Regions from separate parts of the Sporosarcina sp. GTC18466 genome, predicted to be linked through region 2. Evidence: a T-box and tRNA genes for the amino acid it is inferred to sense, from the RefSeq annotation. Region 2 holds a T-box; the other holds one or more tRNA genes.
What was found. A T-box is a leader RNA that pairs with one kind of tRNA and senses whether it is charged. The one in region 2 lies ahead of ileS (isoleucine--tRNA ligase), so its partner is inferred to be a tRNA-Ile.

Region 1: it encodes a tRNA-Ile, which carries the amino acid that the T-box ahead of ileS (isoleucine--tRNA ligase) is inferred to sense. The anticodon was not compared.

What each region holds. Positions count from the first base shown of each region.
Region 1 is NZ_AP044037.1:3,131,174-3,142,466, reverse strand. Features, by position in the region: gene menD (2-succinyl-5-enolpyruvyl-6-hydroxy-3-cyclohexene-1-carboxylic-acid synthase) at 1-318, opposite strand, end outside; gene ACZ5FK_RS15820 (isochorismate synthase) at 311-1,696, opposite strand; gene ACZ5FK_RS15815 (1,4-dihydroxy-2-naphthoate polyprenyltransferase) at 1,862-2,776, shown strand; gene ACZ5FK_RS15810 (TraR/DksA C4-type zinc finger protein) at 2,930-3,676, shown strand; tRNA gene ACZ5FK_RS15805 (tRNA-Glu) at 3,759-3,830, opposite strand; tRNA gene ACZ5FK_RS15800 (tRNA-Ser) at 3,834-3,924, opposite strand; tRNA gene ACZ5FK_RS15795 (tRNA-Asn) at 3,938-4,012, opposite strand; tRNA gene ACZ5FK_RS15790 (tRNA-Ile) at 4,014-4,090, opposite strand; tRNA gene ACZ5FK_RS15785 (tRNA-Gly) at 4,093-4,166, opposite strand; tRNA gene ACZ5FK_RS15780 (tRNA-Phe) at 4,174-4,246, opposite strand; tRNA gene ACZ5FK_RS15775 (tRNA-Asp) at 4,287-4,362, opposite strand; tRNA gene ACZ5FK_RS15770 (tRNA-Met) at 4,366-4,440, opposite strand; tRNA gene ACZ5FK_RS15765 (tRNA-Ser) at 4,524-4,616, opposite strand; tRNA gene ACZ5FK_RS15760 (tRNA-Ile) at 4,635-4,711, opposite strand; tRNA gene ACZ5FK_RS15755 (tRNA-Met) at 4,718-4,791, opposite strand; tRNA gene ACZ5FK_RS15750 (tRNA-Ala) at 4,823-4,898, opposite strand; tRNA gene ACZ5FK_RS15745 (tRNA-Pro) at 4,909-4,985, opposite strand; tRNA gene ACZ5FK_RS15740 (tRNA-Arg) at 5,005-5,081, opposite strand; tRNA gene ACZ5FK_RS15735 (tRNA-Leu) at 5,102-5,187, opposite strand; tRNA gene ACZ5FK_RS15730 (tRNA-Gly) at 5,193-5,267, opposite strand; tRNA gene ACZ5FK_RS15725 (tRNA-Leu) at 5,276-5,357, opposite strand; tRNA gene ACZ5FK_RS15720 (tRNA-Lys) at 5,368-5,443, opposite strand; tRNA gene ACZ5FK_RS15715 (tRNA-Thr) at 5,448-5,523, opposite strand; tRNA gene ACZ5FK_RS15710 (tRNA-Val) at 5,536-5,611, opposite strand; rRNA gene rrf (5S ribosomal RNA) at 5,620-5,735, opposite strand; rRNA gene ACZ5FK_RS15700 (23S ribosomal RNA) at 6,126-9,060, opposite strand; gene ACZ5FK_RS15695 (hypothetical protein) at 9,091-9,225, shown strand; rRNA gene ACZ5FK_RS15690 (16S ribosomal RNA) at 9,422-10,974, opposite strand.
Region 2 is NZ_AP044037.1:111,807-123,099, forward strand. Features, by position in the region: gene ACZ5FK_RS00535 (DUF881 domain-containing protein) at 1-250, shown strand, start outside; gene ACZ5FK_RS00540 (small basic family protein) at 253-621, shown strand; gene ftsA (cell division protein FtsA) at 719-2,002, shown strand; gene ftsZ (cell division protein FtsZ) at 2,046-3,209, shown strand; gene ACZ5FK_RS00555 (sigma-E processing peptidase SpoIIGA) at 3,365-4,258, shown strand; gene sigE (RNA polymerase sporulation sigma factor SigE) at 4,209-4,919, shown strand; gene sigG (RNA polymerase sporulation sigma factor SigG) at 5,016-5,795, shown strand; gene ACZ5FK_RS00570 (PRC-barrel domain-containing protein) at 5,871-6,119, shown strand; gene ACZ5FK_RS00575 (YggS family pyridoxal phosphate-dependent enzyme) at 6,181-6,873, shown strand; gene ACZ5FK_RS00580 (cell division protein SepF) at 6,876-7,322, shown strand; gene ACZ5FK_RS00585 (YggT family protein) at 7,349-7,639, shown strand; gene ACZ5FK_RS00590 (YlmH family RNA-binding protein) at 7,674-8,441, shown strand; gene ACZ5FK_RS00595 (DivIVA domain-containing protein) at 8,530-9,036, shown strand; T-box leader at 9,089-9,300, shown strand; gene ileS (isoleucine--tRNA ligase) at 9,340-11,293, shown strand, end outside.

The DNA of each region.
Region 1 (11,293 bases), 200 kb from region 2:
ATCTGCGGTCATGACGATGAGCGGCACTCTCGCGTAATACGCTTCCGTGACCGCCGGGTGATAGTTCGAAGCCGCCGTCCCGGATGTGCAAAGCAGGACAACCGGCTCCCCTGATGCTTTTGCAAGACCTAGTGCAAAATACGCCGCCGACCGCTCGTCCACTTGCATATACGTCTCCATTTCGCCGGATGACGCAAACGCATAAGCGAGCGGAGTCGAACGGGAGCCTGGGCTGATGACTGCCCGGACCGCACCAGAACGGATTAGGGAGCCTGTCAGCCGTTTCACATGATTCGTCAATATCCTACGTTCATCCATCAAGTCTGCCTCCAAGCGCCCTGAGGACAGGCCTGAATTTCACCCAAGTCTCTTCATATTCCGATCGGGGTTCTGAATCCGCCACTATGCCGCCTCCTGCGTATAGATAGGCAGTATCGCCTTTCAGAAGTGCAGACCGGATGCCGACAGCGAATTCCCCATTTCCGGACGCATCAGTCCAGCCGATCGGGGCGGCATAATATCCGCGGTCAATCCCTTCCTCTTCCCGGATCATCTCAAGCGCCACATCGGTAGGGACACCCCCAAGAGCAGGCGTCGGATGCAGCGACCTGACAAAGGAAAAGATGTCGGTATGCTCAGCCAAATCCCCTGATACAGGGGTGTAAAGATGCTGGATATCCCTGATTTTCAACAGCCGCGGCGTTTTAGGGATGGAGGTATTTCTTCCAAGCGAATGAAATACATCAGAGATCATGCTGACGACGCACTGATGCTCTTCCCTATTTTTCTTGTCATTCAGAAGGGCTTCCCCGAGTTCCTTGTCAAGAACCGCGGTCTCCCCCCGGCGGATCGAGCCTGCGATACAAGCAGAGTATGCCCGCCCGTCTTTTATCTGAATCAACCGTTCCGGCGTTGCGCCGAAAAAGAATGACTGGCCATTTTCCAATCCGAAATGATAACTTTCCCGCTGCTCATTCGTAATGGCGCTTAGGACAGCGGCCGCATTCGCATCGCTGGATAGTCCAAGTTTCAGCAAGCGTGCGATGACAACTTTACGTGCCCTTCCTAAGCGGATCTGTTCGGTGACCCGAGAAACGGCCTGCAAATATCGCTCTTTCCCGATTTCCAGCTTGGAGACGATTTCCGGTTTCCCGCCAAACTGGAATTCATGGACCTGTGCGAGATGGATCAGGCGGTCCCTTTCTTCCCGTAAACGGTCAAACTCCTGAGCGCTTTGCTCACTTCGGCCAATCATATTGATGGATACATAGGCCTTGCCTTCTTCCATCGACAATTGAAAAGTGGGCACAACAAAAAAAGCGGATGGGAATGAACTCCACATCTCTTCACCCACTTGAAGGGAATCATAGGAGAAACCGCCGAAAAGAACAGGGTCCCGGTCTTTCTCTTCCTTCACGAGCAGCGAACAGAGCCGGCTCCATTCCTCCGATATCTCATCATACCTGCCTGCGGACCGCTCCGACGTCAGAACGTGGGCATGTCCCAGACCCGCAAGCGTCAGACTCTGGTCAGCATTCTGCCAGTAGAACCGCTCGCCTTTATAATCGGATGCACCCGACTCAAAAAATGACAACGGGGACATTCCCCGGACTTCTATCGTTTCCGTAAAAAAACGGATTGGTTCTGAAATGATCGCTTTTTGACGTTCTCTTTGTTCAGTCAAATTCCGATTCATGATGTTCTCTCCTTACTATACAGTCAAACACCTAGGTTCTTTACCCTTTCCATTATACCGGAAACCGGAGGGAAAGGGACAAATAATGCAAAGTACATAGGCGGACGGCCCATTTTAGAGTACAATAGCAGTATGCGTTAATTTATATTTAAGGAGAGAATCAAATTGCAACAGACGATAAAAGCGGATACAGGATGGAGGATCTGGTGGCAGCTCACAAGGCCTCACACACTGACCGCCGCGTTCGCCCCCGTTTTCCTTGGGACGATGATTGCGGTCTCCTATGGTGCATTCCACGTCCCTCTATTCGTTGCCATGCTAGTCGCCAGCGTCCTGATCCAAATGGCGACTAATATGTTCAATGAGTACTATGATTACAAAAGAGGCCTGGACACGGAACACTCTGTCGGTATCGGGGGCACGATTGTCCGAAACGGTGTACAGCCGAGAACCGTGTTAGCCATCGCATTTTTGCTCTACGGCATTTCGATTTTGATCGGCGTCTACATTTGCATGGAAACATCTTGGACGCTCGCCGTTATCGGCCTCTTATGCATGATGGTCGGTTATTTTTATACAGGCGGACCCTATCCGATCGCCTACACTCCATTAGGTGAATTATTTTCAGGCGTGGTCATGGGAATGCTGCTTGTCTTGATCGCTTTTTATATCCAGACGGGAACGGTGACAGCTGATGCGGTTTACCTGTCTATTCCAAGCATGCTTCTCGTAGCAGGCATCATGATGTCCAACAATATTAGGGACATCGCCGGTGATACGGAAGGCGGGCGCAAAACACTGGCTATCTTAGTCGGACGCCAGCGGGCCATTACTATCCTTCTCGCGTTCTTCCTCATTTCCTATGGATGGATCACCGCTTTAGTGATCGCCGGACATGTGACCGCTTGGGCGCTGCTCGTATTCCTGAGCATCAAGAAACCGCTCCATGCGATCAAAGTATTCAGGACGCACGAGCAACCGCTGCAAGTGATGCCTGCGATGAAGGACACAGCTGTGACAAACACACTTTTTGCCCTTCTCCTGGCAGTCGGGATCCTGATTGGACATCTCATCAAATAATCTATATGCAAAAGGAGCCTGCGCCAGCAGGTTCCTTTTTAGGTTTAGCATATTCGGCTAAACGGGAATAGGACAGTAATCGATTATGAGAGATTGATGAAAGAGGCTGGAGTGAACATACTAAAGCCATTATGGACAAAGGATGTGGAATTCATGTTAGATGAGAGGCAAATGGGCATTTTAAAAAATGAATTGCTTTCCATAAAAGAGAACTTGGTGAAAACAGACGATGAGACGGAAACGAGAGAGAGCCAAACGGATACGGTAGGCGAACTGTCGGCATATGACAATCATCCGGCTGATTTGGGGACAGAGCTGTTTGAACGTCAAAAGGATATCGCGTTAAATGTGCATGCGGATGCAGAAATCGCAAAAGTGGATGATGCCCTGGATGCTATTAAGGATGGCTCATACGGAGTATGTAAAGTATGCGGTGAAGATATTCCCTTTGAACGCTTGGAAGCGATCCCATATACGACCGTCTGCATCGATCATACAACAGAACAGGAAGTGCCGACAGACCGGCCTTCCGAGAAGGATATCCTCATCATGGCAGAGCCTGATACTTTCGCAAACCGGCATAGCGATGATTCGATAGAAGACAGCAAAGACAGCTTCTCGGAGATTGCCCAGTCGGGGACATCCGAAACACCTTCTGACTTCTTTGGGGATCGGGACGATTACAATACATTGTATGAGGATGGAATAATAGACGGAGCCTCGGAAGAGTATGAAGAATTTACAGGAACCGATATTACCGGTGAAAACAGAGGATTTGTCCGCTCTTCAGAAGAAAAGGAATATGAAGAGGAACTGGATCAGGAAGGACTTGAATCTCCAATCGGCGATATCCCTTATCACGAGGGAGACAGCTATATTAACGATAAGGAAACAGAGTAATGCCTAAGCAAGGACCTGCCGCTTAGGCAATAAAGAGAAATAAAAAAAGCTGAACGGTTTATGCCGTTCAGCTTTTTTGGGATGACCCCTACGGGATTCGAACCCGTGTTACCGCCGTGAAAGGGCGGTGTCTTAACCGCTTGACCAAGGGGCCATATGGCGGAGAAGGAGGGATTCGAACCCTCGCGCCGCTTACGCGACCTACGCCCTTAGCAGGGGCGCCTCTTGAGCCTCTTGAGTACTTCCCCGTATTAAAAATGATGGCTCCGCAGGTAGGACTCGAACCTACGACCGATCGGTTAACAGCCGATTGCTCTACCACTGAGCTACTGCGGAATGGTGGGCCTAAGTGGACTCGAACCACCGACCTCACGCTTATCAGGCGTGCGCTCTAACCAGCTGAGCTATAGGCCCATTGGAGCGGGTGAAGGGAATCGAACCCTCATCATCAGCTTGGAAGGCTGAGGTTTTACCACTAAACTACACCCGCAGAAGAATGGCTCAGGACGGAATCGAACCGCCGACACAAGGATTTTCAGTCCTTTGCTCTACCGACTGAGCTACTGAGCCGTTTGTGCTGCATTTTCACTTCTATGTATAAAAGATGAAATGGCGGTCCCGACCGGGATCGAACCGGCGATCTCCTGCGTGACAGGCAGGCATGTTAACCGCTACACCACGGGACCATTTGGTTGCGGGGGCAGGATTTGAACCTGCGACCTTCGGGTTATGAGCCCGACGAGCTACCACTGCTCCACCCCGCGATAATAATATGAACTGCATGTAATTGCTAGCTTGATTGACAAGCACTTTCTTAGTATACCATATGCTGTTTCAAAAAGCAATATGGCGGAGGAAGAGGGATTCGAACCCCCGCGGGCTTTAACACCCCTGTCGGTTTTCAAGACCGATCCCTTCAGCCAGACTTGGGTATTCCTCCGTGATAATATTCAAATAGTGGTGGACCTTGCAGGACTCGAACCTGCGACCGGACGGTTATGAGCCGTCTGCTCTAACCAACTGAGCTAAAGGTCCTTTTGATAGCGGCGGAGGGAATCGAACCCACGACCTTACGGGTATGAACCGTACGCTCTAGCCAGCTGAGCTACGCCGCCGAAAGTACTTATAACTCTCAGTTATTATAAATGGTGGAGCCTAGCGGGATCGAACCGCTGACCTCCTGCGTGCAAGGCAGGCGCTCTCCCAGCTGAGCTAAGGCCCCATTTTGAAAGTGGTCGGGAAGACAGGATTCGAACCTGCGACCCCTTGGTCCCAAACCAAGTGCTCTACCAAGCTGAGCTACTTCCCGTAAAGTGATTGCTATGTAATGGCGCGCCCGGCAGAAGTCGAATCCACAACCTTCTGATCCGTAGTCAGACGCTCTATCCAATTGAGCTACGGGCGCTTGATCCTAACTGGTTCTGATGCCGAGGACCGGAATCGAACCGGTACGGTAGTCACCTACCGCAGGATTTTAAGTCCTGTGCGTCTGCCAGTTCCGCCACCCCGGCAAAATTGGAGCGGAAGACGGGATTCGAACCCGCGACCCCGACCTTGGCAAGGTCGTATTCTACCACTGAACTACTTCCGCGTATAAAGTGCGGGTGAAGGGAGTCGAACCCCCACGCCTTGCGGCACTAGATCCTAAGTCTAGCGTGTCTGCCAGTTCCACCACACCCGCATGATTAAAATGGTGAGCCATGCAGGATTCGAACCTGCGACCCTCTGATTAAAAGTCAGATGCTCTACCAACTGAGCTAATGGCTCTTAGTGGTGCCGGCGAAAGGACTTGAACCCTCAACCTACTGATTACAAGTCAGTTGCTCTACCAGTTGAGCTACACCGGCACATAAGATATATGGTGGAGGATGACGGGTTCGAACCGCCGACCCCCTGCTTGTAAGGCAGGTGCTCTCCCAGCTGAGCTAATCCTCCGTATATAAGCCTGGCGACGTCCTACTCTCACAGGGGGAAGCCCCCTACTACCATCGGCGCTGAAGAACTTAACTTCCGTGTTCGGTATGGGAACGGGTGTGACCTCTTCGCCATCATTACCAGACTTGTACTTCTTTTGAAGACATTACTTATTATATCATCTCTTTAGAGATTTACAAGCACTTTTTTTAGTGAAAAGAGCTTTTTTTGAATGAATTGCTCATTCAAAACCGGATAGAAGTGACATTGGGTAACGTAATCAACGTACTATTGTAACTGTCCAGCCTCAGCGGCCAGTCGCTCGGGTCACAAGCCGTCTCGGCTGCGCGGCAGAAAGCGCCGCTTCGCCAATCCGTCTTGTGCCTGTCGCGCCTTGGCGGCCGCTTCGGCATTTCTTGTGTCCAGCTTCAACTCCCAGTCGCTCGGGGTCATAAGCCATCCTGCTCCGGTGGCTTTCGCCACTTCCGCAGGCTGTCTTATGCCTGTCGCGCCTAAACGGTCGTCTCCGCTTTTCTTGGTTAAGTCCTCGATCGATTAGTATCCGTCAGCTGCACGTGTCGCCACGCTTCCACCCCGGACCTATCCACCTCATCATCTTTGAGGGATCTTACTTACAGAAGTAAAGGGAAATCTCATCTCGAGGGGGGCTTCATGCTTAGATGCTTTCAGCATTTATCCCGTCCACACATAGCTACCCAGCGATGCCCTTGGCAGAACAACTGGTACACCAGCGGTGTGTCCATCCCGGTCCTCTCGTACTAAGGACAGCTCCTCTCAAATTTCCTGCGCCCGCGACGGATAGGGACCGAACTGTCTCACGACGTTCTGAACCCAGCTCGCGTACCGCTTTAATGGGCGAACAGCCCAACCCTTGGGACCGACTACAGCCCCAGGATGCGATGAGCCGACATCGAGGTGCCAAACCTCCCCGTCGATGTGGACTCTTGGGGGAGATAAGCCTGTTATCCCCGGGGTAGCTTTTATCCGTTGAGCGATGGCCCTTCCATGCGGAACCACCGGATCACTAAGCCCGTCTTTCGACCCTGCTCGACTTGTAGGTCTCGCAGTCAAGCTCCCTTATGCCTTTGCACTCTGCGAATGATGTCCAACCATTCTGAGGGAACCTTTGGGCGCCTCCGTTACTCTTTAGGAGGCGACCGCCCCAGTCAAACTGCCCGCCTGACACTGTCTCCTGCCCGGATCACGGGCAAGGGTTAGAAGTCCAATACAGCCAGGGTAGTATCCCACGGGTGCCTCCACCGAAGCTGGCGCTCCGGCATCTTAGGCTCCTACCTATCCTGTACAGGCTGCACCGGAATTCAATATCAGGCTGCAGTAAAGCTCCACGGGGTCTTTCCGTCCTGTCGCGGGTAATGCGCATCTTCACGCATATTATAATTTCACCGAGTCTCTCGTTGAGACAGTGCCCAGATCGTTACGCCTTTCGTGCGGGTCGGAACTTACCCGACAAGGAATTTCGCTACCTTAGGACCGTTATAGTTACGGCCGCCGTTTACTGGGGCTTCAATTCGGAGCTTCGCTTGCGCTGACCCCTCCTCTTAACCTTCCAGCACCGGGCAGGCGTCAGCCCCTATACGTCACCTTACGGTTTTGCAGAGACCTGTGTTTTTGCTAAACAGTCGCCTGGGCCTATTCACTGCGGCTCTCTCGGGCTATTCACCCTACCAGAGCACCCCTTCTCCCGAAGTTACGGGGTCATTTTGCCGAGTTCCTTAACGAGAGTTCTCTCGATCACCTTAGGATTCTCTCCTCGCCTACCTGTGTCGGTTTGCGGTACGGGCACCTCCCGCCTCGCTAGAGGCTTTTCTTGGCAGTGTGAAATCAGGGACTCCGGGGACAATTCCCCTTGCCATCACAGCCCAGCGCATCTGGAATGGGATTTGCCTCATTCCACGCCTCACTGCTTGGACGCGCATGACCAACAGCGCGCTCACCCTATCCTACTGCGTCCCCCCATTGCTGATAACGGCGGGGAGGTGGTACAGGAATATCAACCTGTTGTCCATCGTCTACGCCTATCGGCCTCGACTTAGGTCCCGACTAACCCTGAGCGGACGAGCCTTCCTCAGGAAACCTTAGGCATTCGGTGGAAGGGATTCTCACCCTTCTTTCGCTACTCATACCGGCATTCTCACTTCCAAGCGCTCCACCAGTCCTTCCGGTCTGGCTTCGACGCCCTTGGAACGCTCTCCTACCACTGACACCATCGGTGTCAATCCGCAGTTTCGGTGATCCGTTTAGCCCCGGTACATTTTCGGCGCAGCGCCACTCGACCAGTGAGCTATTACGCACTCTTTAAATGGTGGCTGCTTCTAAGCCAACATCCTGGTTGTCTGGGCAGCGCCACATCCTTTTCCACTCAACGGATACTTGGGGACCTTAACTGGCGGTCTGGGCTGTTTCCCTCTCGACCACGGATCTTATCATCCGCAGTCTGACTCCCAAACAGAAGTCATCCGGCATTCGGAGTTTGTCTGAATTCGGTAACCCGGGATGGGCCCCTCGTCCAAACAGTGCTCTACCTCCGGGACTCTTACGTTTGAGGCTAGCCCTAAAGCTATTTCGGAGAGAACCAGCTATCTCCAGGTTCGATTGGAATTTCACCGCTACCCACACCTCATCCCCGCACTTTTCAACGTACGTGGGTTCGGGCCTCCAGTAAGTGTTACCTTACCTTCACCCTGGACATGGGTAGATCACCTGGTTTCGGGTCTACGACCCCATACTCATGCGCCCTATTCAGACTCGCTTTCGCTGCGGCTCCGCCTTCTCGGCTTAACCTCGCATGGAATCGTAACTCGCCGGTTCATTCTACAAAAGGCACGCCATCACCCATTAACGGGCTCTGACAACTTGTAGGCACACGGTTTCAGGTTCTCTTTCACTCCCCTTCCGGGGTGCTTTTCACCTTTCCCTCACGGTACTGGTTCACTATCGGTCACTAGGGAGTATTTAGCCTTGGGAGATGGTCCTCCCGGATTCCGACGGAATTTCACGTGTTCCGCCGTACTCAGGATCCACTCTGGAGAGGCTGGACTTTCGGCTACGGGGCTTTTACCCGCTCTGGCGGACCTTTCCAGGTCGCTTCGCCTAACCCAGCCCTTTGTAACTCCGTATAGAGTGTCCTACAACCCCAGGAAGCAAGCTTCCTGGTTTGGGCTCTTCCCGTTTCGCTCGCCGCTACTAAGGGAATCGATGTTTCTTTCTCTTCCTCCGGGTACTTAGATGTTTCAGTTCTCCGGGTGTGCCTCGCTCACGCTATGTATTCACGTGCAGCGTACTGCCCCATTACGGGCAGTGGGTTCCCCCATTCGGAAATCTTCGGCTCAAAGCTTACTTACAGCTCCCCGAAGCATATCGGTGTTAGTTCCGTCCTTCATCGGCTCCTAGTGCCAAGGCATCCGCCGTGCGCCCTTTCTAACTTAACCTTTTCGGCATCCTGCAAGAGGTGCCATGGTTTGAGTGGTGTATTTAGCGATAAACACAACCAGCTCGTTACAAAGTATTGCATGTTCAATCACTACGTGATCGACTCGGTTGATTACTTGTTACTTTCAATGTCGTTCTATCCAGTTTTCAATGAACAAGTCTGAAGATATTATTGTCCAGCTCCAAACACCAGCTCACGCGTCCGCTTCGGTCTTTCGGACGAAATGCAAGCATTTCACCTCAAGCCCTCCAGCTGCCGGTTGAGCTAACCGGTGTTTTCCGCTTTTCGATAAACCTTCAAAACTGAACGCAAAACGTCAACTTACAGATCGAAGATCTGTATTCCGTAATTATCCTTAGAAAGGAGGTGATCCAGCCGCACCTTCCGATACGGCTACCTTGTTACGACTTCACCCCAATCATCTGTCCCACCTTCGGCGGCTGGCTCCCGTAAGGGTTACCCCACCGACTTCGGGTGTTACAAACTCTCGTGGTGTGACGGGCGGTGTGTACAAGACCCGGGAACGTATTCACCGTGGCATGCTGATCCACGATTACTAGCGATTCCGGCTTCATGCAGGCGAGTTGCAGCCTGCAATCCGAACTGGGAACGGTTTTATGGGATTGGCTCCCCCTCGCGGGTTCGCAGCCCTTTGTACCGTCCATTGTAGCACGTGTGTAGCCCAGGTCATAAGGGGCATGATGATTTGACGTCATCCCCACCTTCCTCCGGTTTGTCACCGGCAGTCACCTTAGAGTGCCCAACTGAATGCTGGCAACTAAGATCAAGGGTTGCGCTCGTTGCGGGACTTAACCCAACATCTCACGACACGAGCTGACGACAACCATGCACCACCTGTCACCGCTGTCCCCGAAGGGAAAGGCATGTCTCCATGCCGGTCAGCGGGATGTCAAGACCTGGTAAGGTTCTTCGCGTTGCTTCGAATTAAACCACATGCTCCACCGCTTGTGCGGGTCCCCGTCAATTCCTTTGAGTTTCAGCCTTGCGGCCGTACTCCCCAGGCGGAGTGCTTAATGCGTTAGCTGCAGCACTAAGGGGCGGAAACCCCCTAACACTTAGCACTCATCGTTTACGGCGTGGACTACCAGGGTATCTAATCCTGTTTGCTCCCCACGCTTTCGCGCCTCAGCGTCAGTTACAGACCAGAAAGCCGCCTTCGCCACTGGTGTTCCTCCACATCTCTACGCATTTCACCGCTACACGTGGAATTCCGCTTTCCTCTTCTGCACTCAAGTCCCCCAGTTTCCAATGACCGTTCGCGGTTGAGCCGCGAGATTTCACATCAGACTTAAAGGACCGCCTGCGCGCGCTTTACGCCCAATAATTCCGGACAACGCTTGCCACCTACGTATTACCGCGGCTGCTGGCACGTAGTTAGCCGTGGCTTTCTGACGAGGTACCGTCAAGGTACGGGCAGTGACTCCCGTACGTGTTCTTCCCTCGCAACAGAACTTTACGACCCGAGAGCCTTCTTCGTTCACGCGGCGTTGCTCCATCAGACTTTCGTCCATTGTGGAAGATTCCCTACTGCTGCCTCCCGTAGGAGTCTGGGCCGTGTCTCAGTCCCAGTGTGGCCGATCACCCTCTCAGGTCGGCTACGCATCGTCGCCTTGGTAGGCCGTTACCCCACCAACTAGCTAATGCGCCGCGGGCCCATCCTGCAGTGACAGCCAAAGACCGTCTTTCAGAGTTCCTCCATGCGGAGGAACTGATTATTCGGTATTAGCCCCGGTTTCCCGGAGTTATCCCCATCTGCAGGGCAGGTTGCCCACGTGTTACTCACCCGTCCGCCGCTAAATCAAGGGAGCAAGCTCCCTGTCATTCGCTCGACTTGCATGTATTAGGCACGCCGCCAGCGTTCGTCCTGAGCCAGGATCAAACTCTCCATAAATCTGGCGCGCGATACGCGGCGGATTGCGTTGTCAGCTTCAGTCGCGCGGTCGGTCACGTACTGGTGTACGTTCCCTCCCTTGCTCCTTCGCTTCCTAGCACTCCACCACGTCTCGCACACCAGTCTGGCGGACCGATACGCAGCGCATTGCGTTGTCGACTTCATTCGTTCAGTCGGTCACGTGCCAAAGCACGCTCCCTCCTTCACTCAATCGTCTCCTAGCACTGCACTACGTCTCGGCCGCCAGATGCCTCTCTTGTAGGAGAAAGGTTGAAGAAATTCGAGTAGCTCGATTTCTTTGCTGGCATCTTTATGATGT
Region 2 (11,293 bases):
TATCAATGGAGAGACATCCGTGAATGGTCTGCCGATCAAAATGCCGCCATTTCAGATTAAAGTCGTCAGCGAGACGATGAAAGACAGCGAAAAGCTTTACAATTATCTTCTTGCTTCGTCTATTCAGGATGATTTCTATGTCGATAATCTGCTGCTTGAAATCGGAAAGCCGCAGAAGAAAGTCACGATCAACGGCTGGCCAGAAAAATTTAAGAACGAGTATCTTAAAGAACTGCCGAAAGGAGAATGACCATGTGGCTGCCTTTTCTAGGGCTCATACTTGGAATAGCGTTCGGACTCCTGTCGGACATACAAATCCCTCCCGTATACAGCAACTATTTGTCGATTGCGGTGCTTGCCGCGCTGGATACACTATTCGGAGGGATCCGGGCGCACTTGCAGCATATCTATGATGACAAGGTGTTCATTTCGGGTTTCTTCTTCAACATCGCCCTTGCTGCCGCGCTGGCTTTTCTCGGCGTCCATCTTGGAGTCGATCTCTATTTGGCCGCGGTATTCGCATTCGGCGTCCGTCTGTTCCAGAATATCGCTGTCATTCGAAGGATTTTGCTGGGGAAATGGACGGAATACCGGAAAGAAAATGCATCGAAAGAACAGTGATGAAAGGATTTGGGGAATGGATGGCGAAAATATTTAGACAACTGGACTATAATACAATAGAATGGAGTATAAGAGTTGTTATGGGAGGTGCCATGAATTGAGTCAGTCTACGATCTATGTTTCTCTTGATATAGGGTCTTCTTCGGTCAAAGTGCTGATCGGTGAAGTCGATGGCGGTTCCCTGCATGTCATTGGTGTCGGCAATGTCCAATCCGCTGGTATTCGGAAAGGGACAATCATTGATATTGATGCGACTGTGCAATCCATCCGGAAAGCGGTTGAGCAGGCTGAGCGGATGACTGGTATGACGGTACGGGATGTCATTCTTGGAATACCCGCCGGAGGGGTTGTCCTGCAGGATGTGAAAGGCGTGGTAGCCGTCAATTCGGAGAACCGCGAAATAACGGACGATGAGCTTGCGCGCGTCATGAAGTCGGCACAAGTGATGTCAGTGCCGCCTGAGCGTGAAATCGTCAATATCATCCCTAAGCAATTCATTGTGGATGACTATGATGAAATAACTGATCCGAGAGGAATGATCGGTGTCCGGCTGGAAATGGACGGGACATTGATCACCACATCAAAAACCCTTGTCCATAATATATTGCGATGCGTGGAAAGGGCAGGCCTCGTCATACGCGAAATATACTTGCAGCCGCTCGCATCAGGAACTTTTGCATTAACAGATGACGAGAAGAACCACGGAACCGCATTCATCGATATCGGAGGGGGATCCACGACCGTCGCTGTCTTCGGTGACAACCGGCTCATCTCCACTGCTGTCGTGCCGGTTGGAGGCGATCATATAACAAAAGATCTCTCGATCGTCTTGAAAACTCCAACCGAACAAGCCAGGAAAATCAAACATCAATTCGGACATGCATTCTATGACGATGCGTCCGATGATGAACTATTCGAAGTCCCGGTTATTGGTGTGGATACGAAAGATCAATATAGTCAAAGATACATATCCGAAATCATTGGCGTCCGCCTTGAGGAACTGTTTGATCTTGTTTTGGAGGAATTGTACAAGATGGGGATCAAAGATCTGCCGGGCGGTGTCGTTTTAACGGGCGGCACAACGAAACTGGAGGGGATCTTGCAGCTCGCAAGGCATGTGCTTAAGACGCGTGTACGCGTGTACACTCCGGAATATATCGGGGTGAGGGAGCCAATGTATGCGACAGCGGTCGGTCTTATCCGTTATGCTGATATGGAGGATACGTATTTCGGTATATCACCTGACGAACACGCTGAGCCTGTCCTGCATGAAAAAGAGCGGGTGCCTGCCGGCAAAAAGATTGCAAGTGAACGGCCGAAGGATAAAAAGGGAAGCCTCATCAGCAAAACAAAGAAATTTTTCGATGGATTTTTTGAATGAGCATGCAGATTACTTGTTTAAGAGAAACTAGGAGGAGAGACGGATGCTAGATTTTGATACGAATATTGATTCGCTCGCTGTCATAAAAGTTATTGGTGTCGGTGGTGGAGGCAACAATGCCGTCAACCGGATGATCGAGCATGGTGTACAAGGCGTTGAATTCATCGCAGTCAATACGGATGCACAGGCGCTTAAACTTTCCCACGCAGGGGTTAAATTACAGATTGGTGCAAAACTTACAAGAGGACTTGGAGCTGGTGCGAATCCTGAAGTAGGCAAAAAGGCAGCCGAAGAGAGCAAAGAGCAGATTGAAGAGGCGCTCAGAGGAGCTGACATGGTCTTCGTCACTGCTGGCATGGGCGGCGGTACTGGCACAGGTGCCGCGCCAGTCATCGCACAAGTGGCAAAAGACCTCGGTGCTCTGACGGTCGGCGTTGTCACTCGTCCATTCACTTTCGAAGGTCGCAAGCGTTCTACACAGGCGATCGGCGGAATAACGGCGATGAAGGAATCTGTTGATACGCTCATCGTCATTCCAAATGACAAACTTCTTGAGATTGTCGATAAAAACACGCCGATGCTCGAAGCGTTCCGTGAAGCGGATAACGTGCTGCGTCAAGGTGTCCAGGGCATCTCCGACTTGATCGCGACTCCTGGATTGATCAATCTGGACTTTGCTGATGTGAAGACAATCATGTCCAATAAAGGCTCTGCCCTTATGGGGATCGGCATGTCGACAGGCGAGAACCGGGCGGCCGAAGCGGCGAAAAAAGCAATTTCCAGCCCGTTGCTTGAGACATCGATAGATGGAGCGAAAGGCGTCATCATGAACATTACAGGCGGCTCAAACTTAAGCCTCTTCGAAGTGCAGGAGGCAGCCGATATTGTCGCATCCGCTTCGGACGAGGATGTTAATATGATATTCGGTTCCGTCATTAACGATGACTTGAAAGACGAAATTATCGTCACTGTCATTGCGACCGGCTTTACCGAAGAGCAATTGACCACGGCCCGCCCGAACCGCGCAGGCGGATTCGGTTCTACGCGCCAGCGTGAATCCCAGCCTGCCCAGCAACCGCGAATCAGCAGGGAGGAGCAGCAGCCTCAATACCAGCAGCAGTCTGAGCCAGTACGGCAGCCGCAATCGAATCAGCAGGAGGATGCTTTGGATATTCCAACCTTCCTTCGCAATCGTCAACGCAGATAATAGATATACTCCCGGCCCGGGAAAGACGGGCCGGGTTTTTCATTTCCTCAAAACCACCCTCAGAAGTTGTCGAACAAACAAAGAAAATAAATCCCCTTTCCGACAAACATTTCATAGACCAAGTGGTAACCTTAATTTACAAAGGAGGGTGGTCCATGTATGGCGAAATCATCATCGGCATAAACATGATTTTCAACTTTGCCGTGTTGTCTTTTGCGAATAAAGCCGGAAACATACAGGCCGCCCGCGGCAGGCTCGTCTCCGCTTCCTTTGCAGGTGCACTGCCGGTCACATTTTTCCCGCATTCGCTTCCAGGCATGATCGTCTCTTTCCTGCTGATGACGTATGTAGCATTTGGACGGGACTTTACAGCTTGGCGAAAGGCGGCTGGCATAGTGCTAGTCGGTGCATTTTTCGCAGGAGGGCTATTGACAATCTATTCTGCCCAGCAATTCAAGGTCTCTTCCCAATTATCCGTTCTGGTCTGTGCAGCTCTTGCTTTCATTTCCTTGTCCGTATTTAAAGCGAAGTGGCTGGATGTGCGTGTCGCGAAGCAGGTGGATATGCTCATTTCCCGTTCCTGTCTCCGTCTTTGGGATGTGAAGATTCCGCTGACAGTTTTCGTAGATACGGGAAATGGCTGCAAGGAGCCGATGAGCGGGTCGCCGGTACATTTCGTTTCATATCGTGCGGCAAAGGATAAGCTGCCAGAAGCCGTCTGTTCCGCTCTTGAAAAATGGGATCCCAAGAGACCTTCTGATCTCGATTCTTTTCCGGAGTACGCTCGAAAAGACATCCGTCTTATCAGGCTAAGTACTGTCCAGGGGAGCAGTTGGACAGCCGGTTTCCGTTACTCTGATTGGAGCATCGGCAATACTGGTTCGCTGCCCGACGGCTATATTGTGTTCACAAGGGAGGATAGTCGCTACCCGAACGGAGCCGAGGCTATTTTGCATGTATCTGCAATGGAATCCATACTGAAAGAAAGGGGAACTGCACATGTGGCAAAAGATGAAAAGCTGGCTGTCGATACTAACGAGCTTCTTTAGGAAAAAACAGGGGACATTTTACATCGGCGGGCATGAATCACTTCCGAAACCGCTCACCAGGGAAGAGGAGGCGAAAACCATCCGGGCATTCATGGAAGGAGATATGACGGCGCGGGACACATTGATTGAGAAAAACCTCCGCCTCGTCGTCTATATCGCCAGACGGTTCGATAATACAAATACCCATATCGAAGATTTGATCAGCATCGGGACCATCGGCCTGATCAAAGCGATCGAAACATTTAAAAGTGATAAGAACATCAAACTGGCGACATACGCTTCCCGTTGTATCGAAAATGAAATTCTCATGCATCTTCGGAAAACGAACAGAACAAAGTCGGAAATCTCCTTTGATGAACCCTTAAATTCGGATGCGGACGGTAACGAGCTTCTCCTATCTGACATTCTTGGTACTGATGAGCACATTATCATTGATGACGTCGAAAAGAAACTTGAGCGCCAGCATATGATCGAAGCGATCACTCTCCTTGATGAACGAGAACGATACATTATGGAATGCCGCTTTGGGCTCACGGGACAGATGGAGATGACACAGAAGGAAGTAGCTGAACTTCTTGGCATTTCCCAATCTTATATTTCCCGCTTAGAAAAGAAAATAATTTCCGATTTACGTGACCGTCTGAACCACCCGGTAAGCTGATGGTTTAAATTGGCGCACTCCAAATCGCATATTCCGCAAAGTGGAGGACAGACTATTTTCTACAGTCATCTACAGAAAGCGGAGGAAAAGCGAATGATGCGTACAAGAGTGGAAATTTGCGGTATCGATACGTCCAATTTGCCATTACTGACGAACGAAGAGATGAAAGCCACATTTATTCGGCTTCAAAGCGGTGACGAGTCAGCGAGAGAGGAACTCGTGATCAGCAATTTGCGTCTTGTGCTTAGCCTGGTCCAACGGTTCGCATATCGCGGAGAACAGGCGGATGACCTGTTTCAAGTCGGCTGCATAGGATTGCTGAAATCCATCGATAACTTTGATTTGAAACATAACGTCCGGTTCTCGACATATGCGGTCCCTATGATCATCGGGGAAATTAAACGGCATTTGCGAGACCACCATTCCATTAGGGTTTCCAGATCGCTGCGAGATATAGCATATAAAGCGATCAAAGCAAAAGAGGAATATATCAATGAACATCAAAGGGAGCCGAAAATCTCCGATTTGGCAGAGGTGACCGGGATCCCGGAAGATGATATCCTGTTCGCACTCGACGCCATCCAAGATCCAATGTCATTGCATGAGCCGATGAACAGTGACGGCGGCGATCCTGTATTCATCATGGATCAGCTGCAGGATAAAACAGTATCGGAAGAGCGTTGGCTCACTTATGTAGCCGTCAAGGAAACGGTGGCAGGCATGAGTGAACGGCAGCAGCTGATCCTCTCCAAACGGTTTTATCTTGGACAGACACAGACGGAAATTGCAAAAGAACTTGGCATTTCCCAAGCGCAGATTTCGCGGCTTGAGAAAAATGCCATGAACATTATACGTGAAGGCATGGAAAACAAGTAATAGATGAAACGCAATGCATCCGCATTGCGTTTTTTTGGGTTCGCTCCGCATATCGTGTAAAAAGGGGGAGAGCCTGTGAAATTTACGGAAATGCAGAAAAAGGAAGTGATCGAAGTGAAGAAAGGTTCGGTCCTTGGATACGTACAGGATGCCACCATCGACATTAAACAAGGTAAAATCGATTCCCTTCTTGTAGGGGGCGGAGAACGATCTTTCTTTTTTGAACCGAAGGAGAGCGACTTACGGCAAATCAAATACCCTGATGTCGTGACAATCGGCAAAGATATCATATTAGTCGGAAAGAAAACCTTGGAAAACGGATGACAAACCGTTGATATGTCTGGTCTGGCTTGATACAATAAGGCAAAGTAGATGAAAAGTAGTGATGATCTTGAGTACAGTAATGCAAAATATCAGTAAGATAGAAGAAGAGATCCAGCAGGCATGTGAACGCTCGGGACGCAGCCGGGAAGACATCACCATTGTCGCGGTTACGAAGCAGGTCACTCCTCGCAGGGCGAGAGAAGTGCTCGAAGCTGGGATACTCGACCTGGGAGAGAACCGCCTGGAAGGATTGGCTGATAAACAGGAAGCGATTCACGAAGGCGCGACGTGGCATTTCATCGGCAATGTTCAAAGCAGAAAAGTGAAAGACCTGATGGGCAAGGTGGATTATCTTCATTCTCTTGACAGGATCAGCCTTGCGAAAGAAATCCAAAAGCGGGCGACAGAAACGCTTGATTGTTTTCTCCAGGTAAATGTCTCTGGAGAAGAAACCAAATCGGGCATTTCTTCGTCAGAGCTTGAGAGCTTCCTTGCCGAGCTTGAAGCGTACGATAAAATCCGTGTTGTCGGCTTAATGACGATGGCACCGTTCTCTGAGGATGAAGAAATGATCCGCAATGTCTTCCGTTCCTTGCGCAGAGAAAGGGACCGGGTTGCGGAAAGAGGCCTTGCGCATGCGCCATGTACATACCTTTCCATGGGCATGTCCAATGATTATGTAATCGCAGTTGAAGAGGGAGCGACCCATATTAGAATTGGTACCGCCTTGGTCGGGACGGAAAGCGAGGGATAACGATGAGCATGAAGAGACGATTCGAAAAATGGTTCTACTTGGATGACGAAGAAGAGTTTGAGCAGGAACAGCCTGTGCAACAAATACAGCAGCCAATCCCGGAACCTCCACGTAAAACTGCCAATATACGAAAGCAATCGGAGATGCAGCAGCAGCCCGGCACCGTCGTCAGCCTTCAGAGCATCCAGAAATCCTCAAAGGTCATCTTGGTTGAACCCAGGGTATACGCTGAGGCGCAAGATATTTCAGAGCAGCTGAAAAATAAGAGGGCCGTAGTAGTTAATCTTCAAAGGATTGAACGTGATCAAGGCGTGCGCATCGTCGATTTCTTAAGTGGAACCGTCTATGCCCTTGGCGGCGATATTCAGCGAATCGGAACAGATATTTTCCTCTGTGTCCCCGAAAATGTTGAAGTGGCCGGTTCCATCTCCGACTATTTTGAACGATAGAAATCAAATGAGGTGTTCACATTAATATGCTCGCAGCCATAACCGTGATTGCTGGATTGTTGATGAGAGCCGTCCAGCTTTATTCCATACTTCTCATCATCTATATTTTGATGTCGTGGGTGCCTTCCACAAGAGAGACGAGGTTCGGCAGATTGTTAGGTGCCATTTCGGAACCTTATTTAGGTTTCTTCAGGCGTTTCATACCGCCGTTCGGCATGATTGATTTTTCGCCGATTGTCGCTCTGCTTGTCTTGAATTACTTGGTGCCGCGCGGAATTTATGCTGTTTATCAGCTGATCTACACCTCACTTGTGTGAGGTGTTTTTACATAGGGAAAGGAGGAGAGGTCTTTTGGAGTCGATTGTACAGCACTTTAGGAAGGACGAGCAGCCATTCATCGAAATGGCGGCCGGATGGGTCCGGGAAGTGGAGGATACCTATTCTCCAAAGCTTACCGGCTTCCTTGATCCGCGTCAGCGTTACATTACAGAAACGCTCATGAAAGGGGCAGGACTCCAATTTACAGCGAGTGGCGGTTTCCAAGACGCAGAGCGCCAGCGTATTCTGCTATATCCGGATTACTATGAACCGCAAATGGAGGATTTTGCCGTAACTATTTTTGAGATAGAGTATCCTTCGAGGTTTGTCACACTTGAGCACCGTGATATTCTTGGCGCATTGATGTCGCTTGGTATAGACCGATCGAAATTCGGTGACATCCGGGTTGACGGGGATCGCATTCAAATGACGGTGGCCAATGAGCTGCGTGACTATATGACAGCTAATTTCACCCAGGCAGGCAAGACGAGGATCCGGCTTGAACAGACAAACAACCTGCTTCCTATGACAGAAGTTTGGACGGAGCAGACCTATATCATCAGTTCGCTGCGGCTGGATACGGTCGTCGCGGCATTATTGAAATGCCCTCGGCAAAAAGCGGCAGCCCTAATTCATGGAGAGAAAGTGAAAGTCAACTGGACACTGCGTGAACAGACGGCTTTTGAAGTTAATGAATCCGATATGATTTCCATTCGGGGGGCAGGACGCTTCAAAGTGATCGCAATCGAAGGAAGGACAAAAAAAGACAAAATCCGGCTCTTAATCGGTTCGTTAGAATGATTTTTCTGATAATCCATTAAAAAACTGCTGATTTCTTGTCTCCTAATATGTATAATAGAAAGGACTACCTGAAAGGGGCGGACGATTCATGGCATTATCTCCACTTGACATACATAACAAAGAGTTCAGCCGCGGCTTCCGCGGTTATGATGAAGATGAAGTGAATGAGTTTCTTGAGCAGATCATGAAAGATTATGAGAATGTGCTCGAGGAAAATAAAAAACTGAAAAACAGCCTGAAAGAAACAAAGGAGCAGATCTCCCATTTTACGTCCATTGAGGAGACATTGCAGAAATCCATCCTTGTCGCTCAGGAAGCGGCGGAGGATGTACGGCGCAATTCAGCACAAGAGTCAAAACTGATTATTAAAGAAGCGGAAAAGAACGCAGACCGCATCGTCAACGAAGCGCTTTCCCGGGCACGCCGGATCGCTCTTGAAATCGAGGATTTGAAAAAACAGTCAAAAGTATTCCGCAACCGGTTCAGGATGCTGATCGAAGCGCAGCTGGATATGATCAAATCCGATGATTGGGATGGTCTGATGCAATACGTCCCTGATACGGATGGGCTTGAAGCTGCCGCAGACCGTGAATGAGAGAAGCTTGACTTTTCTTTTCATTCCCACCTATAATAATGATCATATTGAATGACAGGCATTGAAAGAGAGAGTACTTTCCGAAAACACGCCTAGCGAGCCGGGGATGGTGAAAGCCCGGTCAGTGTAGCGGAAACGAAAATCACTCTGGAGCCGGATCGGTGAAAACCGGTCCCGGATACACCCCGTTATGGTGACTGAGAGGCGGCTTTGTAAAAAGTCGCAACTAGGGTGGTAACGCGAGAACAATTCCTCGTCCCTTTATTAGGGACGGGGATTTTTTATTTTAAGGAGGAATATCGGATGGATTACAAAGAAACATTGCTCATGCCGAAAACTGACTTCCCGATGCGCGGGAATTTGCCGAATAAGGAACCGGACATGCAGAAGAAGTGGGAAGAGATGGAGATTTACAAGAAGGTCCAAGAGCGGACGGAAGGACGCCCGTTTTTCATCTTGCATGACGGCCCGCCGTATGCGAACGGTGACCTGCATATGGGTCATGCGCTGAATAAGGTGCTGAAAGATATGATCGTCCGCTACAAGTCCATGACCGGCTTCAATGCACCATACGTTCCCGGTTGGGATACGCACGGCCTTCCGATTGAGCAGGCGCTTGTGAACAAAGGCGTCAACCGGAAAGAGCTGTCCATCGCCGAGTTCCGGAAGATGTGCGAGGAATATGCATATAGCCAGATTGATAATCAGCGTAAAGAGTTCAAGCGGCTTGGCGTGCGGGGAGATTGGGAAAATCCATATATCACTCTGAAGCCAGCTTTTGAATCCCGTCAAATCGAAGTGTTCGGTGAAATGGCGAAAAAGGGCTATATCTATAAAGGTCTCAAGCCTGTCTACTGGTCGCCATCAAGTGAATCTGCTCTGGCTGAAGCGGAAATTGAATACAAAGATAAGAAATCGCCTTCCATCTATGTTGCATTCCGGGTGAAGGACGGGAAAGGTGTGATCGGTGAAGATGTGAAAATCGTCATCTGGACGACAACGCCTTGGACGATTCCAGCGAACCTCGGAATTTCAGTGCATCCAGATTTCGTGTATTCTGTCGTGGAAGTGGACGGCCAGAAGTATTTGATGGCAAAAGAGCTTGTGGAGTCGGTCGCTAAGGAAGTAGGCTGGGAATCGTATAAGACAATCGAGGAGATCAAAGGCACAGACCTTGACCGTGTCATTGCAAAACATCCGATTTACGATCGTGATTCCCTAGTGATGCTCGGAGAACATGTCACTGCTGAAGCGGGTACGGGATGCGTCCATACAGCTCCAGGCCACGGGGAAGATGATTTCTATGTATCCAAACAATATGGCATCGATGCCTTCTCACCAATTGATGATCGCGGTGTCATGACAAGCGAAGCTCCTGGTTTTGAGGGACTCTTCTATGAGGATGCGAATAAGGAAGTGACGAAACAGCTGGAAGAAGCCGGTGCACTTCTGAACCTATCATTCATCACTCACTCGTATCCGCATGACTGGCGCACAAAGAAACCCGTCATCTTCCGTGCGACCGCCCAATGGTTCGCTTCTATCGAATCATTCCGAGGCGAACTGCTGGAAGCGATCAGGGGCACGAAGTTCACTCCGGAGTGGGGCGAAACAAGACTGTTCAACATGGTGCGCGACCGGGGCGACTGGTGCATTTCCCGCCAGCGGGTCTGGGGCGTTCCGATTCCTGTCTTTTATGCAGAAAATGGGCAGGAAATCATCACAGATGAGACGATCGATCATGTTTCCAATCTTTTCCGCGAACATGGGTCGAATATCTGGTTTGAGCGCGACGCAAAGGATCTCCTGCCAGAAGGGTTCTTGCACGAAGGCAGCCCGAACGGCAGGTTCACGAAAGAAACCGATATTATGGATGTCTGGTTCGATTCAGGTTCAACACATCAAGGAGTGCTCGTGGAGCGTGATGATCTCGCTTATCCGGCAGACCTGTATCTTGAAGGATCCGACCAGTACCGCGGCTGGTTCAACTCTTCATTGACAACGAGCGTTGCAATCAGCGGGCACGCGCCGTACAAAGGGATCCTCAGCCACGGCTTCACCCTTGACGGCGAAGGGCGCAAGATGAGTAAATCCCTTGGCAATACGATTGTCCCTGCGAAAGTCATGAATCAGCTTGGCGCGGATATTCTGCGTCTATGGGTTTCTTCTGTCGACTATACGGCTGACGTGCGCGTCTCGGACTCGAACTTCAAGCAAGTGTCGGAAGTATACCGGAAAATCAGGAATACACTCCGCT